DNA from 3 places in the Rhodococcus sp. G6(2025) genome. Region 1 is predicted to be linked to each of the others. Evidence: riboswitches for the same ligand, from Rfam matches in the RefSeq annotation. Region 1 holds a riboswitch; each other region holds the start of a gene.
What was found. Region 1 has a riboswitch for cyclic di-AMP ahead of ACLIVD_RS24495 (NlpC/P60 family protein). Riboswitches for the same ligand answer to the same signal wherever they lie in the genome.

Region 1 (5,836 bases):
CGGTGGCGCGGCGACTCCTCGCCGGTGAGACCGGACCCGTACGCGACGCGGTCCTCCTCAACGCCGCGGCGGCGATCGCCGCGTTCCGGGGACTCGGCGGCCGGACGCTCGAAGACGCGCTGTCGGACGGACTCTCGGCGGCGGCAGAGGCGATCGACACTGGAGCGGCCGCGACGCTGCTCGCGCGGTGGGCCGAACTCACGTCGGGACTGGCCACCAGCAAATAGTCGGCGGAGCTACTCGCCGATCGAGAAGCCCGCTTCCACGTCCGCGCTGGAGTAGGACTGGAACGCGATGTGCGTCGCCGTCCGGGAGACGCCGTCCACCTTGTTGATTCCCTCGGTGACGACCTCCGCGATCTTCGCGTGGTCCCGGACCCGCACGATCGCGATCAGGTCGACGTCGCCTGCGCAGGAATAGACCTTGTCGACGCCCTCGATGTCGGCGACGGCCTGAGCGGTCTCCGGGATGCGGTGGGCTTCGGCGTGGATCAGGACGATGGCGTTGATCATGATCGCCAGCCTAAGCGGTGGTCGGCAGAACCCGGCGCGGGTGGTCGGGTCTCGGCGTCCCGTGTCGACGCGCTGCCCGCTCGCGCCAGTGCGCACCACTCGGACCAGGATCCGGCGCCCCGTGCGGGCTCGCACCAGCCCGCGGATGCGCTGACGATGCGGGTGTCCTCCTGGTCGAGCCAGCGCGCGAGCAGGCCGGCCTCCTCGGGGGACGCGCCGCGGAGCGGAGTTGCGTCGGGAACGACGGTTTCGGCGGTGAGGACGAGTGCATCGACCACCGGCATCGGGTGAATTCCGCGCCGGGCGCAGCCCGCGGACGCGAGACGCCCGGAACGGATCACCGCGAACTCCCAGCCGCCGGTCGCGGCCGGGCGAGCGGCCACGAGCTGATCGAGCGCGGTGAGGGCGGCAAGGCGCTGCATCCTCCGCAACGCGAGCACGACCTCCGCGGTGCGATCACGCAGCCGTGCGGCGTTCTCGAACAACTCGCCGGCGGCCAGCTCCTCCACCCGTGCGCGCATGCGCTGCAGCGGGGCGTCGTCCAGGCCGCGCAGGAACTGCCGGAAGAGTGCCGGCCCGGGACGGTAGTCGTCCTCCGTGGCGCGGTCGTGGACGGACGCCGGGCAGCCTCCGAGCTCGCGGGGTGGGCACTGCGGACCGTGCTCCCTTCCCTTCGGGATGCGGCTCGTGCAGGTGCGGAGAATGCAGTACTCGGCGAGGACGTCGGCGACGTCGACGGCGGTCGAGCGGGACCGGAACGGACCGAGCGAGTCGGCGGTCGGGGTACGCACCACCGACAGCCGGGGGAAGGCCTCCACGGTGAGCGTGATCCACCACCCGCGTTTCGGGTATTTGGACCTCCGGTTGTACGGCGGCGTGTGCGCGGCGAGCAGCCGGAGCTCGCGCACACCCGCCTCGAGTGCATGCGCGCACTCGACGTGGTCGATCCGGGTGGTCAAGGCCACCATCTCCTTCATCCGGCCACGCGTCTCCGAGCCGGTGAAGTAGTTGCGCACCCGCCGGCGCAGATCGGTCGCTGTGCCGACGTACAGGACCTCGTCGGACGGTCCGCGGAACAGGTACACGCCCGGAGCGTGGGGGAGATGGCTGGCGAGCGTCCGTTTCGCCCGCTGGTGCGAGGAGACGTCGGGAAGGTAGTCGACGAGCTCGGTGAGACTGTGCACCCCTTGATTGCCGACCCTCGCGATGAGGGCGTGCAGGACGTCGACGGTGGCCCGGGCGTCGTCGAGTGCCCGGTGGGTCGGAGTGGTCCCGACGTCGAACAGCCGGGCCAGCGACGACAGCTTGACGGACGGCGCTTCGTCGCGGCTGAGGACGCGCCGGGCCAGTTTGACGGTGCAGAGCACGGTGAACTTGGGCCAGGGGGTGTCGGTGGCGGACGCGGCGGCCTTGAGGAAGCCCGTGTCGAACGGGGCGTTGTGCGCGACGAGCACCGCGCCGCGTGCGAACTCCAGGAACGCCGGCAGCACTCGCTCGATCCGCGGGGCGTCGATCACCATGGCGGTGGTGATGCCGGTGATCTCCACGATGTGCGGGGGGATGGACCGTCCCGGGTCGACGAGAGTGGCCATTTCGGCGATCACCTCGCCACCGCGGATCTTCACGGCGCCGATCTCGGTGATGGCGTCCTCGCCCGGCCGCGCTCCGGTGGTCTCGAGGTCGACCACCACGAACGTGGTGTCCCGCAGTGGGGTGTCGAGCTCGTCGAATCTCAGCTGTTCGGGTACACCGGGGACGCTCACGGCTCAGAGCGTATGGACGGGCACCGACAGAACCGCCCGGAGAGCCGGAGAGACGAGGATCACACTGACCGTCTCGGGCGGCGGTCACGGGCGGTGCGAGGGTCGGGCGCGCGGCCGAAAACGAGGTGTTCGGACGGGGCGGGGACCGGTACCGGCCGGTCGGGCGCGTGTCGCGGGTGCGGTCCGCGGCACCCCGGTTGAACAGCAGAAACGCTGACCGGGAGAGAATCGGGGAGTCGTCAGGCTTCGCGAAATGCCCACTCCCGCTGTCGAAACGAGATCGGAAACAAACCGCCTGTTATCCGGTCGTTACCGAATGTGGGTATCGCGCGCCCGCAAAGCCGGAATCGGCCCAAACGGACACTTTCCGCGTGTTCCGGTCGACATCGGGGTATTCCATTTCGTAACCTTCCTGAGACCTAGCGGAGTCTCGCAGCCCCAACACCGGGGCAGCATCGCTAGTCACCGCCTAATCGGCCACTCGCGAGAGCGGTCGTACCGGGAACCCAAGTTTCTACTGGGGTGAATCCCGCCGGGACGTCCTCACGCACCGGTGGGTAGGGCTGATCTTCCCAGCCCGAACCCGTCAGCTAACTCGGTCGGCGGATGAATGGAAGAAACGGAGTACCCCTTTCGTGGCGTCACAAGTTTCCAAGCGGAATGTGCGACGGGCAGTCGTCGCCGGCGCGCTCGCAGTCGGAGCGCTCACCGCTACCGCGGCCCCCGCGGCCGCAGATCCCGTCACCATCCCCGGAGTCGGAACCTTCGAGATCCCGGGTGTCGTCATCCCGCAGATCCCCGGTGTCCCGAACCTGCCCGCGCCCCCGGCGCCGGCCGGCACCGCAGGTGACAAGGCCGTTCAGGCCGCACAGACCAAGCTCGGCTCGCCGTACGTCTACGGCGCCGCCGGCCCCAACTCGTTCGACTGCTCCGGTCTGGTGCAGTGGGCGTTCAAGCAGGCCGGACTGAACCTGCCGCGCACCAGCTACGCGCAGGCGGCGGCAGGCGCTCCCGTCTCGCAGTCCGATCTCCGCCCCGGCGACGTCGTCTCCTTCTACGGCGGATCGCACTCGGGCATCTACGCCGGCAACGGCAACGTGATCCACGCCTCCACCGAGGGTCAGCCCGTCAAGTTGGCGCCCATCGCGTCCATGCCTTTCGACGGCGCACGCCGCTACTGATCCACACGCGAGGCGAGGCATCCACCGAGTCGAGGGCGGGGATGCACGGGGTAGCTTCGTAGGATCTCGCACGACCACCGAGGGTGGGTTCGAATCACGATTCGAACCCACCCTCGATGTCGTTGCGCCCCAGGCAGACAGCGTGTCGTTCACCCGTCGGGTGGTCCCCGCCACCCCGTTCGTGACATAGGTGGACACAAACGTATGCCGTTCCGTAACCTATCCGAGACCTTGCGAAGTCTTGTCGCGCCAACCGGGCGGCAACGCGGGTCACCACCTCTTCGGCACTCCACGGTCGCATCGGCCGAGGAAATCCCTGAGCCGCGCCTCGGACACCCGGCCCGGCTGGTGGAGAGCGACGATCGGAGAACTGCATTTCCGTGGCCTCACACAAGTTGAAGCGCTCCCTGGGCAGCGTGCTGACCGCCGGCGTGCTGTCGGTGGCCCTCGTGTCGCTGCCGGCGATCCAGGCCGGCGCAGACCCGGTGACCACCAACCCGACCGACGCGCTGACGAAGCTCGGTGACCTGTCCCGGCAGTCCGAGCAGACGTCGGAGGCACTCCACAACGCGCAGATCGATCTCGCGGCCAAGCAGTCGGCGCAACGCGACGCCGACGCGCAGCTCGCAACGGACCAGGGTGTGCTCGACGCCGCCAACGCGCGCGTCGCCGTCTTCCAGCCTGTCGTGAACAAGCTCGCCACCGCCAACTACCAGGGCGCACGGACCAATCGCCTCTTCGCCGTGATGGTGAGCGATTCGCCGCAGCAGCTCCTGGACCAGATGTCCGCCCTGGACGCCATCTCCAACGACACCCGCAATCAGGTCGCGCAGTTCCAGTCGGCCACGTCGGAAGCCACGAAGGCCGCCGAGGCGTCGAAGAAGTCCGCCGATTCCGCACGGTCCGCGACCGAGCAGGCCAAAGCGGTGAGCGACGATCTGCAACGCAAGCAGAGCGACCTGCAGGCGCAGATCGCCGACGTGATCAAGGCATTCGGAGATCTCACCGGCGCCGAACGCGACCAGCTGGCGGGCACGCCCTTCCCGCCCGGCTTCGACCCGAACACGATCCTCGCGCATCTCACCCCCGGCTCGGGCACGAGCGCGCTGCAGGCAGGCATGACCCGTATCGGCGACCCCTACGTGTGGGGCGCCACCGGTCCGGACGAATTCGACTGCTCGGGACTGGTCGTGTGGGCGTACAAGCAGATCGGCAAGACGCTGCCGAGGTCCAGTCAGGCGCAGGCCAGCGGCGGCACCCCGGTGTCCCGCGACGCCCTGCAGCCCGGCGACGTCGTCCTCTTCTACAACGACGCGTCCCACGTCGGCCTCTATGCAGGAAACGGCAACATTCTCCACGCCTCGACGTTCGGTGTGCCGGTGAAGATCGAGTCGATGGCGAAGTTCCCCTTCTACGGGGCGCGCCGCTACTGACGGCGACCGTCCGACAGCGGCGGCCGGGCGTGCTCATACACTCACCGGCGTGCCCGCTTCAGACCCGTCTCCCGCAACGGATCCGACCTCGCGCCGTCAGGCGCGCCCGTGGGAGCTGGCCGCACTGGCCGGACTCGTCCTCGCCGTCGTCGTCGTCCTCGCGCTGACCGGGTTCTCCCGGACCGAGCGGGGCACGGACGGAGCCGTCGGTACCGCGCAGGCCGACGCCGACGCGCGTGCGACAGCCGTCCAGACGCTCCTCGACACCTGGGCGTCGGCCGTGCGGACGAACGACGCGGCCCGGTTGTCCGGTCTGATGGATCAGGCGGCGGCACCGGGATTCCTGGCCGCCGAGACGCGGCGGGCGGGCAACGTTGCCGGGGTCGAGTTCTCGGACTGGGGCTACGAGATCGCCGAGGGCGCCCAGACAGCGGTGCCGTCGAGCCTCGGCGACGCGCTCGGGGCCGACGAGGTGTGGGCCCCCGCCGTGCAGCTCCGCTACGCGATCGCGGACGAGAGCCCCACCCGCAAACCGGTGGCTCTCGTCGTCGCCCGGCGCGGCGAGCGCTGGGCACTGGTCAGCGACAGCGCCACCGTGGACGGCGACCGGCGGACCTGGCGCGGACCGTGGGATTTCGGACCCGTCGTGTCGCGCCGCGTCGACACCGGTGACGGGCAAACGTCGGTGGTGCTCGGACATCCCGAGAACGCCACCATGGTCGACCGGCTGGCGGACGAACTCCCCGCCGCCGTCGTCAACGCCACCCAGCTGTGGGGTTCGAACTGGGCGGGCCGCGCGCTCGTGTGGGTCGCGGGATCGCAGGACGAGTTCACGGCGCTCGTCGGCCCGAATCACGACGGACGCGACATCGCCGCCGTCGCCATCTCGGACGCCGTCGACCCCGACGCCGCCACGGTCACCGGACAGCGGATCGTGTTCAGCCCCG
Region 2 (5,836 bases), 3.9 Mb from region 1:
CCGGACTGTGGGGAAACAGCACCATCCGCGTGCTCACCGGGTTCCTCACGCTGTACATCGCGTTCGTCGCGAAGTCGAAGACCGACCACGAGCCGCTGGTGCAGGCCGCCATGCTCGGCCTGGTCGGCGCCGCCGCAGGCATCGGCAACTTCGCAGGCAACGCCGCGGGCGCCCGGATCAAACTCGGCCGCCCCGCCCTCATCGTGCTGCGCTGCACGGGCGCCGTGTGGATCATCGCGGTTCTCGCCGCGATCACCGACAATCTGCTGACCGCCGCCCTGGCCACCCTCGTCGCGTCGGCGGCCAGCGCCCTGGCCAAGGTGTCGCTGGACGCGTCGCTGCAGCACGACCTCCCCGAGGAATCGATCGCGTCCGGATTCGGCAGATCCGAGACGGTTCTGCAGCTGAGCTGGGTCGTGGGCGGCGCGCTGGGCGTACTGCTGCCCACCGAGTACTGGATCGGGTTCTCGGTCGTGTCCGCCGTCATGACCATCGGGCTCGTCCAGACCGTCCTCACCTACCGCGGCAGCACCCTTCTGCCCGGACTCGGCGGAAAACGCCCCGACCTGGCCGAACAAGAAGTGACCGAGCCCCACTCGACCCACCGGGCCGACCGATCGACAGGAAATGTGACGTAAGTGAGAATGCAGGCGCGAACCAAGAAGATCCTGGCACTGATCGTGGTGGGCCTGATGGTGGTCCTGGTGGCCTTCGTCGGAGTCCTGTACGCACTGGTCCGCAACTCCTCGCCCCGCCTGCCCGAGATCACCGCCTTCGCGCACAACCGGGCCGAGCAGATCCCCCCGCTGGCGTACTGCAACCTGTATCTCGAGGACTGCACAACCGGCGACCTCGCCGAACTCGACGTGCCACCCGGCTCCTCGCTGCAGCTGTCGCTGCCACAGGAGATCGTCGACGCGCCGTGGCGCATGCTCGTCGTCTACCAGGACGCGTCGGGGCAGGTCCTCGTCCAGGAACAGGCTCACCGCGCCGGTGAGACCCGCGCCGTAACCGTGCCGTCCTCGGAAGACCTGCAGCTGGCCGGCGTCGAGATCCAGCTGCCGTCCGCCGTCATCGACGAGCAGGGGCTCACGCAGGCCCGGGCAGCCTGGTCGATCAAGACCGCCTGACACGACACACGAAGAAGGCCCCTGCGCCGAAGCGCAGGGGCCTTCCCGTTGTCCGTCGAATCAGCTGTCGAGCTCGCGCGCGACGGCGCGGACCACCTCGGAGATGCGCTGGGCGGTCTTGCGGTCCGGGTACTTGCCCTTGCGCAGATCGGGCTGGACCTTCGCCTCGAGCAGCGTGATCATGTCCTCGACCATGCCGTGGAGTTCGTCCGGCGTGTGCTTCTTGGCGGACGGCTCCTTGCGTGCGGCGTTCTGACGCAGCGACGGCGCCGGGTCGAGCACCTTCAGGCTCAGAGCCTGGGGGCCGCGTCGACCGGCGGCCATGCCGAACTCGACGCGCTGACCGGCCTTGAGGCCCTCGACGCCCTCGGGAAGAGCGGACGAACGCACGTAGACGTCCTCCCCTTCTTCCTGCGACAGAAAGCCGAAGCCCTTTTCGACGTCGTACCACTTCACCTTGCCGGTCGGCACCGCGTTCACCCGCTCATCACTTGGAGTGCAGTTGGTTGCACTTGGTATGCAAAACAGCGCGCCCCACCTCTGGTGCGGGACGCGCAGTACCCACAGTCTACCTTGCAGAGACCCCCTCCGGCATCCGGGTTTCCAGGCACTATCGTTGCTGGTGTGGCCCACGAACCGACTCCTTCGAGCACTCCTCAGACACCCCGGAGGGGCGACGGACTCCTGCGCGTCGCACTCGCCCTCTTCGCGGTCGGCTTCGTCGCGATCGTGGCGATCTTCCTGACCCCGGTGCTCTCCGATTCCGAACCGGGCCTCGTTCTCTATCTCATCGCCCTCGCGTGCCCGATCGGATTCCTCCTCGGAATCGTCGCGGCACTGAGGCAGGGCAGACGCTCGCGCTGACACACCCGACCACCGACCGAGGGGACGATCATGAGAATTCTGCTCAACATCATCTGGCTGATCTTCGGCGGTCTGTGGCTGGCGCTGGGGTACTTCGTCGCCGGAATCCTGTGCTGCATCCTGATCATCACGATCCCGTTCGGCATCGCGTCGTTCCGGGTCGGCGTCTACGCGCTGTGGCCGTTCGGGAAGACCGTGGTCGACAAGCCGACGGCAGGTGTGGCCTCGCTGATCGGCAACGTCATCTGGTTCGTCATCGCCGGTCTGTGGCTCGCGATCGGGCACGTCGTGACGGCAATCGCCATGGCGATCACGATCATCGGGATCCCCCTCGCGGTCGCAAATCTGAAGATGATCCCCATCTCGCTCATGCCCCTCGGCAAGGACATCATCGACGCTCCCCAGTGATGTGAGCTTACTCACATAACGGCCCGGTAACGGAAGGGCAACGGCTCGGCGATACGCACGTCTTGTCGCCACTAGCTGGGAAGAGTCCCTGCGCGCCCAATGGGGCCCCGCAACAGGCGAAGACACTCCGCGTTATCAAATGGTGACACTGCGGCCTCGGCCCGTTACCGTCGTCACCGGCCGAGGAAACATCGGCCACATCCGGCCCGCCGCGCCAAACCTCGTCCCGCGGGTACCGGAGTCCCGACGAAGCATTCCAGGGACGAGGACGGGGGACCCAAAGTCCTCCAGGGAACGCAAGTTCTCAGACGGACACCGGCCCGAATGTGCCTCGCACACTCGGATCTTGGGGTGAAGCCAGACCCTCTCCAGCCAGGAGAGGCGAGGCCGGGCGACCTCTCAGCCCGAACCCGACAGCTGACCTCGCAGGCGCGTGTGGAGAGGATCTCGACCACTATGAGCGGACGCCATCGCAAGCCCACCACCACCGGCCGCACCGTCGCCAAGGTCGCCGTCACCGGCGCCATCATGGGCGTCGCCGGAGCAGCCTTCTCGGGCACCGCGAACGCGGCACCCGACTCCGACTGGGACCGCCTCGCGCAGTGCGAGTCCGGCGGAAACTGGGGAATCAACACCGGAAACGGCTTCCAGGGTGGACTCCAGTTCTCCCCGAGCACCTGGAACGCACACGGTGGAACCCAGTACGCGGCCAGCGCCAACCAGGCCTCGCGTGAAGAGCAGATCGTCGTCGCCGAGAAGGTCCTCGACTCCCAGGGCTGGGGCGCATGGCCGTCCTGCTCCTCGAGCCTCGGCCTGAGCAGCGCACCCACCCAGCGCACCGCCCCCGCAACCGTGCCCGAGGCCCCCGCGGCGCCGGCACTCCCCGACCTCACGGGCGGCGTCCCCAGCACCAACGGCACCTCGCAGTACGCCGGTGTCGTCGACAACGCGATCGAGGCCGTCAAGGCTCAGGGCATCGCGATCGATCCCCAGATCCTGCAGCTCATCGACGCGAACAAGGGACTGCTCCCGCAGTAATCCCCCGCGATTCACACAAGAGGGGCCCTGCACCGATCCGGTGCAGGGCCCCTCTTGTGTCGTCGGGTCAGCGGTTGATCACGGTGTGCGGATGCGCGTACGGCAGCGAGTCCGCCGGCAGCGGGAACTCGGTGTCCTCGCCGAACGGGGACAATCCGCCCGCACGGCTCGACGACAGTTCGGTCACGGCGCTATCTCCATCGGCGGTTTCGGGCCACCCTGGATCCACGTACTGCTTCTTCGAATTGTTAGCCACGGTGCCATTTTGACAGGAGCATTCGGCGACGTACAGCCCAGGTCTCTAATCTGATAGTCGATGACCGACACCGACGACGCCACCGCGAGCACCAACGGCACCGCTGCCTCCCCGCGCGGCGCCGCGACCCTCGCGGACTGGCTGGCCGCGCGCAGCGACGCCGAACTGACGGATCTGCTCCGCAAGCGACCCGACCTGGCGGTTCCACCGCCTGCCACGATCGTCGTCCTCGCCGGCCGCGCCGAACAGCGGGCATCGGTGGCCCGCGCGGCCGACAACCTGACGTCGCTGGACTTCGGGATCCTCGAACTGCTGGCGCTCGAACGGGCCGACGAGGTCGCCGTGCCGCGGGCCACCCTGCAGGACGCAGTGGGGTCGCGGGCGACGAAGAAGACCGTCGACGCCACGCTGGACGGCCTGCGGTCCGTGGGGATCGTCTGGGGGGACAAGACGTCGCTGCGCATCGTTCCCGCTGTCGTGGCCACCATCCCGTGGCGGGTCGGACGCAGCGCCGAACCCGTCGAGACGCTGGACGAACCCGGGATCACCGCCGCGCTGGCCGGACTGCAGAGCGTCGAGCGGGACATCCTGGAGACCCTGTCGAAGTCGAGTTCGATCGGACGCACCCGGGACGCGGCCCCCGGAACACCCCCCGACCGTCCCGTGCAGCGGCTCCTCGCCGCCGGGCTGCTGCGGTGGATCGACGACGAAACCGTCGAACTGCCCTATCAGGTGCGGCAGGTCCTGCGCGGGGAGGCCGTCTTCGACCCCACGTCGCTGGCCGCTCCCACCGTGACGGGCCGCAAGCACAAGCCGGCCGACATCAACGCCGCCGCGGCAGGTGAGGCGCTCGAACTGGTTCGCCACTGCGAGGACGTCGTCAAGGCTCTCGGCGAGATCCCGGCGCCCGCGCTGCGGGCAGGTGGGCTCGGTGTCCGCGAACTGCGCCGCATCGCCAAGACGTCCGGCATCGACGAGAACCGGCTGAGCCTGCTCGTCGAGCTGCTCTCGGCCGCGGGACTGATCGCGAGCGGCACCCCGGACCCGGCGCCGACGTCGGACAGCGGGGAGAACTACTGGGCCCCGACCACCGCGGTCGACAACTGGCTCACTTCGCCGGTCGCCCGGCGGTGGCACGCCCTGGCCGCGGCGTGGCTGGAACTTCCGCGCATGGCCTGGTTCATCGGCATGCGCGATGCCAACGACAAACCGGTCGCCGCGCTGTCCGAGGAAGTGCGCGCACCGTCCGCGCCGCGCGACCGGCAGGCGATACTCGGGCTGCTGGCGGAGTTGGGCAGCGGCCACTCCGCGGGTCCGGCGGAGGTCAGCCGGCTGCTGGCGTGGCGCCGCCCCCGCTGGGGTGCCCGGCTGCGGGTCCACGCGGTCGAACGCACCCTCGACGAGGCCGCGACGCTCGGACTCGTCGCCCGCGGAGCGCTCAGCTCCCCCGGACGCGCACTGCTCCACGGCGGCGACGCCGAGGCCGAGATGCACGCGTCGCTGCCTGAACCCGTCGACCACGTCCTCGTCCAGGCCGACCTCACCGTCGTCGCCCCCGGACGGCTGACTTCGGACCTGCTCGAGCAGATCACCCTGGTCGCGGACATCGAGTCCGCCGGTGCGGCGTCGATGTACCGGATCAGCGAAGACAGCGTCCGGCGTGCCCTCGACGTCGGGATGACGGCCGCCGAACTGCACAGCCTCTTCGCGACCCGGTCGCGCACACCCGTCCCGCAGTCGCTGTCGTATCTGATCGACGACGTCGCGAGGCGGCACGGGCGGCTCCGGGCCGGGGTCGCGGCGTCCTTCGTCCGCTGCGAGGACCCCACCCTGCTCGCCGAGGTCCTGGCGTCGCCGGTGGCCGCAACTTTGGCCCTGCGTGCGTTGGCTCCGACGGTGGCGGTGTCGCAGGCACCGCTCCGGGAAGTACTGGGCGAACTGCGGGCGGCCGGTTTCGCGCCCGCAGGCGAGGACTCGTCCGGCGCCCTGGTCGACCTGCGCCCCCGCGGCGCCCGGGTCGTGACCCGGCGCAAGGCTCCCGCCGGCCGCACCCCGGCCGTCGCCACGGACGCCCAACTCGACGCGGTCGTCCGGACCCTACGCGCCGGCGACCTGGCCGCGTCGGCCCGGGGATCCGGCA
Region 3 (5,836 bases), on a different replicon from region 1:
AGTATTTACCCAGATAAATCCTGGCACACCCCCATAGCAATACCGGAAGTTTTGCTGAGCGCCGTTCTGCGGTCACCAGGGTCCGTTTTGGCCATGGCCATACCGGAAACCTCCAGATGGCACGGCAACCCGGCGATCACCATCAGTGGCCCGGCGGCAGGCTATCCGTATGCTGCGACACGACCATCGTTCGCCGTGCGCGGGGGCTGGTAGACAGACCAGGTGGTTGAACGCTCAGATCAGGAGGCCTCGATGCCGCGACGATCATCGTGGATGAGTACGACGGCGGCCGCCCTGGGTGGAGAGCTGGCACGCATCGGGCTGACCGTCCCCACCGACCAACTCGAGGTCCTGCTCACCGAACGAGTAGCTGCCGTAGCGGAGCAGATGCACATCACCGAACGCTCCGCCCGCCAGTACTTCGACCACGACACACTGCGCACCCTCGCCCGCGACCTGGCCCTGATCATCAAAGATGAGGCGCCCGGCGCCGACCTACTGGCCCTGCCCCGCACCACCGCCATGCCTCTGGCCACCCTCGGTGCGACGATCGCCGCCCTCGTCGAAGTCACCGCCCTCGGCGGCGGCGACAAAGATCCCGACGAGCCGGCAACGGCGATGGCACTGATCTCCACGCTCGGCGTCCTGGCCAGAGACCACGACGGGGACCTCCCCGCCGTCTGGGTGCCCGAGTCGCTCCTCATGCGAGCGGCGCGGCTCATCGAGAACACCGCCGACCTCGTACGCCAAGGCTGCCCACTACCGCCAGACGTCGCCGAAGGTCCGACCCCACCTGCAGAAGACACTCCGCGAAGACGCCGCCGGGCTCCGGGCACTGATCCCCGACACGGGCCGACGGTCCAGCTCCGCCTGTGGGCGGTTCCCGACGATCCATCGTGACGGGCGCGGGCGCATTCGTACCGAGAGAATCGATAGAAGCGCAGACCTTCTTCGCGAAGGGCTGATCCTTGATGCGGCACCCCGCAGCGATCACGACCATTTCGGCAGCGCCATCTACCAAATAGGCTGGCAAACAAGCATTTTCATAAAGCCGATAATTTGTATTATGCCAACTAGACCGCTCCGTATTTCATCAGATGCATCATTTCCGGGCACTCAATGGCCATGCCTGGTAGCTGACCTCCGTGGGGGAATCGTGTATTTCGTTGTCGATGCGTGTTCGATCGGCTTACCGTGAGCATGGTCCGCGTCCGCCGGGGACTCATCCAGAGGAGGAGCGATGACTGCGAAGTTCGAGCTGTTCAAGGACACCGCCGGCCAGTTCCGGTTTCACCTGAAGGCGGCTAACGGCGAGATCATCGCGGCCAGCCAGGGCTACACCTCGAAGGCGGCGGCTCAAAACGGGATCGATTCAATCAAAGCCAATGCGGCAACGGCTCCAACCGCGGACCTAACCTGACCTGGAGGACGCATGCCTTGCGCTGGAAGGAACGCTCCGGCGGCAGGCTATTCGGTTCGGGCGGCGCAGACCCAGCAACCCTTGGCCCGCCATTTCGGTAGCGGCCATTCGGTGGGATCGAAATGCGGCTGCTGCTCCATCCCCCGCGTGGGCCGACCACACACCGCTTTCACCTCCGGCCACTTGACGGTGTGCGCGTCAGCGACCAGACCGAACACGCAGTTGCCGCCCAACGTGGGGTGCTAAACACCGCGGTTATCGACTTGCTCAATCCGGATACGAACATTCACCGTAAAAGGCTCCGCCGATGCCGTTTTCGGGCAGCGTTGTCAGGTGGTTCTCGTAGAAGTTGAGGTCCTGGCGCTGCGGCAGGACCTTGACGTCGTGCGCGATGGGTACCACGGTTCCGTTGTCAAGCAACGCCAATGAGAAGGACACCGCCTTGATCAGCACCATGCCTCACCGCTGACCGCTGACCGAAGACAGAAGAGGGGCCCTGCACCGGATCGGTGCAGGGCCCCTCTTCTGTGAATTGCGGGGGATTACTGCGGGAGCAGTACCTTGTTCGCGTCGATGAGCTGCAGGATCTGGGGATCGATCGCGATGCCCTGAGCCTTGACGGCCTCGATCGCGGTGTCGACGACACCGGCATACTGCGAGGTGCCGCTGGTGCTGGGGACGCCGCCCGTGAGGTCGGGCAGGGCCGGCGCCGCGGGGGCCTCGGGCACGGTTGCGGGGGCGGTGCGCTGGGTGGGTGCGCTGCTCAGGCCGAGGCTCGAGGAGCAGGACGGCCATGCGCCCCAGCCCTGGGAGTCGAGAACCTTCTCGGCGACGACGATCTGCTCTTCACGCGAGGCCTGGTTGGCGGTGGCCGCGTACTGGGTGCCACCGTGTGCGTTCCAGGTGCTCGGGGAGAACTGGAGTCCACCCTGGAAGCCATTTCCGGTGTTGATTCCCCAGTTTCCGCCGGACTCGCACTGCGCGAGGCGGTCCCAGTCGGAGTCAGGTGCCGCGTTCGCGGTGCCCGAGAAGGCTGCTCCGGCGACGCCCATGATGGCGCCGGTGACGGCGACCTTGGCGACGGTGCGGCCGGTGGTGGTGGGCTTGCGATGGCGTCCGCTCATAGTGGTCGAGATCCTCTCCACACGCGCCTGCGAGGTCAGCTGTCGGGTTCGGGCTGAGAGGTCGCCCGGCCTCGCCTCTCCTGGCTGGAGAGGGTCTGGCTTCACCCCAAGATCCGAGTGTGCGAGGCACATTCGGGCCGGTGTCCGTCTGAGAACTTGCGTTCCCTGGAGGACTTTGGGTCCCCCGTCCTCGTCCCTGGAATGCTTCGTCGGGACTCCGGTACCCGCGGGACGAGGTTTGGCGCGGCGGGCCGGATGTGGCCGATGTTTCCTCGGCCGGTGACGACCGTAACGGGCCCAGGCCGCAATGTCACCATTTGATAACGCGGAGTGTCTTCGCCTGTTGCGGGGCCTCATTGGGCGCGCAGAGACCGTGCCCAGCTAGTGGCGACAAGACGCGCGTATCGCCGAGCCGTAGCCCTTCCGTTACCGGGCCGTTATGTGAGTAAGCTCACGGCACCGGGGTGCGTCGACGATGTCCTTGGCCGTGCCCTGAGCGGAGATGGGGATGGGTGGGATGAGTGGATGACACTCAGGTCCGATCGGTGGGCATTGTGCGTCTTCGGCGCGGCGATGGCGCGGCAGACAGTGGAGGGGCGACATCGATCAGCTGAGGAGGAAGGCGGTTGCGATGGAGGGGATTGGGCGCAGGGCGTGCGAAACTCCCGGGCCGGCCGTTGACCGGTCCCGGCCCTGCGGGCCACCTCAGGGCAGCCGCGCTCCCGCAGGAAACCCAGGACGAGAGCGCTGAACTCGTCGGTCCGCTCCAGCATGAGCGCGTGGCCGGTACACACTCCCACATCAGTCGTGCTGCACGCCCCGGAGAAGTGCTACTCGATGTGCCCGGACGAGTCGATCTCGGCGGATACCTCGTCGAGGCGGCGTTTGGCCCTCTCCAGCCGGCCCTCGAGTTCGAGGACTTCCACCACTAACTCGTCCCGCTCGGCCAGCCGGCGGGCAAGCTCGTCTCGAGGGGATTTGGTCTTCATCCATTCACGGTACGCCCAGGTCACCGACCGATGCCTGCCCCGGGATCTCCCGCGTCGCAGCCCTCCCACGGTGTTGTTGCGCGGCGCGACGCACCCGCGTGTGTCCCGTAGGGTGAACCAGCCAATGATGCCGAACCGTAATGGAGAGACAGATGAGGCAGCTCGGTAGCGCCGGAGAACGAGACCTCCAGCATCGATACGGCACCGTCGAGCGTGCCATCCGGTTCTACGCCGAACAGGTGCTCGACCATCTCACTCCGGCCATGATCGACTTCGTCGGCCGCCAGGAGATCGCGTTCGTCGCCACCGCGGACGCGGCCGGCGAATGTGACAACAGCCTGCGCGCCGGCGCACCCGGATTCCTGCACGTGATCGACCCCAAAACCCTCGCCTACCCCGAGTACCGAGGCAACGGGGTGATGGCCAGTCTCGGCAACATCGCCGAGAACCCGCACGTCGGACTCGTGCTCGTCGACTTCGTCCACGATCTGATCGGGCTGCACATCAACGGCGCGGCGCGGATCGTCGAGGACGCGGTGCTGCGCTCCGAACTCCCGGATCTACCGGGCGACTGCGCGCCGGGACGAATCCCGCAGCGGTGGGTGATGGTGGAGGTCGAAGAGGCATACATTCACTGCCGCAAACACATTCCCCGCATGGAGCCCGTTCCGCACCACCGGGACTGGGGAACCGACGACGCGAAACGCAAGGGCGGTGACTACTTCGACGCGAAAGACACCCGGCGCTACGACAGAGCGGCGGCGACCGCACCGCCCGAATCGACTCCGGCCTTGCCGTCGAGGTGTTTCTGACGTGGCTGAGCGTCACGGTCGCCGGCCGCCGCTGACCGACGGGGGCACGCGAGAAGAGCCGGTCTCGTGACCCAGAGACGGGCACAACTGACCCGAAGCGCGCTACTGCAGCGGGCGGCGGAAGAATTCGACGGCCACGGGTATGTGCACGCGACGTTGAATGCGATCTCCGGGAAGTCCTACACCACCAAAGGCGGCCTGTTTTCCATTTCCCCACGAAGGAGCACCTTGCCCGCGCAGTGATCGACGAGGGCTTCCGAAGATTCGAGCAGGCCTGCGCACAGCGGATGACCACACATTCCCGTGCATTGGAAGCCCTCATCGATCTCTCCTATGTCCTCGCCGACTACGGCCGCGACGATCCACTGGTTCGGGCCGCGTTCCGGCTGCTTTTCGAGATCGGCGACTACCGCGGCGACCATGCGGCGCCGAGAATCTTCGAGACCTGGACGCTGCACTGCCGAAACCTCGCCCTTCGGGCCGGCGAAGAGGGGGATCTGCGCGCCGGCATCGACCCGGACGAGCTCGCCGAAGTCCTGGTGGAGATGGCCTTTGGGGCCCGGGTGCTCGCCACGGCGACCGGCGCCCTCGACAGCCCCACGCACCGGGTCACCACCGGATGGACACTGCTGCTGCCGACCCTCACCGACCCGGCCGCCGAGACGTATTTCCGGCAGTTCGCCGCCCGGCGCACATCCTCCACGGCCTCCCCGCCGGGCATGGAGCCGACCGCGTCCTGACTTGGCCCCGCGGGGTCGGCGGCCTGCCCTCGCGGGGCGCACGAGATCGCTTCATCACAAGCGGTTGATGCCCGCAGGTGCCCGTCTCATTCATCCTGGTCATCCCCCGGCACTGTCGAAGAGGGCAGTGCGAGAGCGACGGAACCCACGGGTGCAACGCGACTCGTCCTGACCCGAGGGGATCAGGCATCTGAGGCAGGCGTGGATGGAAGCATCTCCTGCTCGAACCAGCGAGATCACCCCCTTCACCTGCTGGAGGGGCAGCGGGACGAGGACTGACAGCAGACCCCTCGGTCAGTCCTCCGGCTTCGGTGCCACCACGAAGTCGTAGGGTGCCATCGGGCCGACGAGGCGCATGGTGACCCGGTCGTCCCAGCGCGCGGCGAGGTCTCCGACCGTCTGCTCAAGTTCGCCTTGCCGGTCCACCTCAAGCAGGACCGCGATCTGGACCGCGTCCTCGTCGTGGGTGGGTTCGCGGACGGTGACGGTGTCGGTCAGCGGTGACAGCACGTCGAGAGTGGTGCCGGTGTCCGTCTCCCGCTTGGCCTCGAGGGCGTGGCCGATCATCTCCCCCAACGCCATCCGGTCATCCCGGGTCAACTCCTCGGGCTGGTCGCGGATCGCCTCGAGCAGGGAGGAAGCCTCCGGGCTCTCGTCGACGATCTCCCGGATGATGGCCTCCTCGACGTAGCGGCCCCTGACCAGGTACTGGGCGCAGCCCTCCAGTTCCTCGAGAGCGGAGAAGAACTCG

Region 2: it holds a riboswitch for cyclic di-AMP, as region 1 does, so the genes downstream of both, ACLIVD_RS06650 (transglycosylase family protein) here and ACLIVD_RS24495 (NlpC/P60 family protein) in region 1, are expected to answer to the same signal.
Region 3: it holds a riboswitch for cyclic di-AMP, as region 1 does, so the genes downstream of both, ACLIVD_RS38315 (transglycosylase family protein) here and ACLIVD_RS24495 (NlpC/P60 family protein) in region 1, are expected to answer to the same signal.

What each region holds. Positions count from the first base shown of each region.
Region 1 is NZ_CP179750.1:5,332,223-5,338,058, reverse strand. Features, by position in the region: gene trpD (anthranilate phosphoribosyltransferase) at 1-227, shown strand, start outside; gene ACLIVD_RS24505 (Lrp/AsnC family transcriptional regulator) at 237-512, opposite strand; gene ACLIVD_RS24500 (DEDD exonuclease domain-containing protein) at 509-2,275, opposite strand; cyclic di-AMP (ydaO/yuaA leader) riboswitch at 2,732-2,896, shown strand; gene ACLIVD_RS24495 (NlpC/P60 family protein) at 2,911-3,456, shown strand; gene ACLIVD_RS24490 (C40 family peptidase) at 3,837-4,889, shown strand; gene ACLIVD_RS24485 (peptidase MA family metallohydrolase) at 4,939-5,836, shown strand, end outside.
Region 2 is NZ_CP179750.1:1,392,403-1,398,238, reverse strand. Features, by position in the region: gene ACLIVD_RS06675 (MFS transporter) at 1-638, shown strand, start outside; gene ACLIVD_RS06670 (DUF2771 domain-containing protein) at 645-1,130, shown strand; gene ACLIVD_RS06665 (cold-shock protein) at 1,191-1,601, opposite strand; gene ACLIVD_RS06660 (hypothetical protein) at 1,755-1,994, shown strand; gene ACLIVD_RS06655 (YccF domain-containing protein) at 2,025-2,402, shown strand; cyclic di-AMP (ydaO/yuaA leader) riboswitch at 2,637-2,850, shown strand; gene ACLIVD_RS06650 (transglycosylase family protein) at 2,859-3,440, shown strand; gene ACLIVD_RS06645 (hypothetical protein) at 3,508-3,696, opposite strand; gene ACLIVD_RS06640 (helicase-associated domain-containing protein) at 3,757-5,836, shown strand, end outside.
Region 3 is NZ_CP179751.1:270,383-276,218, forward strand. Features, by position in the region: gene ACLIVD_RS38300 (hypothetical protein) at 274-900, shown strand; gene ACLIVD_RS38305 (YegP family protein) at 1,241-1,420, shown strand; gene ACLIVD_RS38310 (hypothetical protein) at 1,688-1,876, opposite strand; gene ACLIVD_RS38315 (transglycosylase family protein) at 1,963-2,544, opposite strand; cyclic di-AMP (ydaO/yuaA leader) riboswitch at 2,553-2,766, opposite strand; gene ACLIVD_RS38320 (hypothetical protein) at 3,375-3,533, opposite strand; gene ACLIVD_RS38325 (pyridoxamine 5'-phosphate oxidase family protein) at 3,686-4,345, shown strand; gene ACLIVD_RS38330 (TetR/AcrR family transcriptional regulator) at 4,633-5,085, shown strand; gene ACLIVD_RS38335 (GvpL/GvpF family gas vesicle protein) at 5,380-5,836, opposite strand, start outside.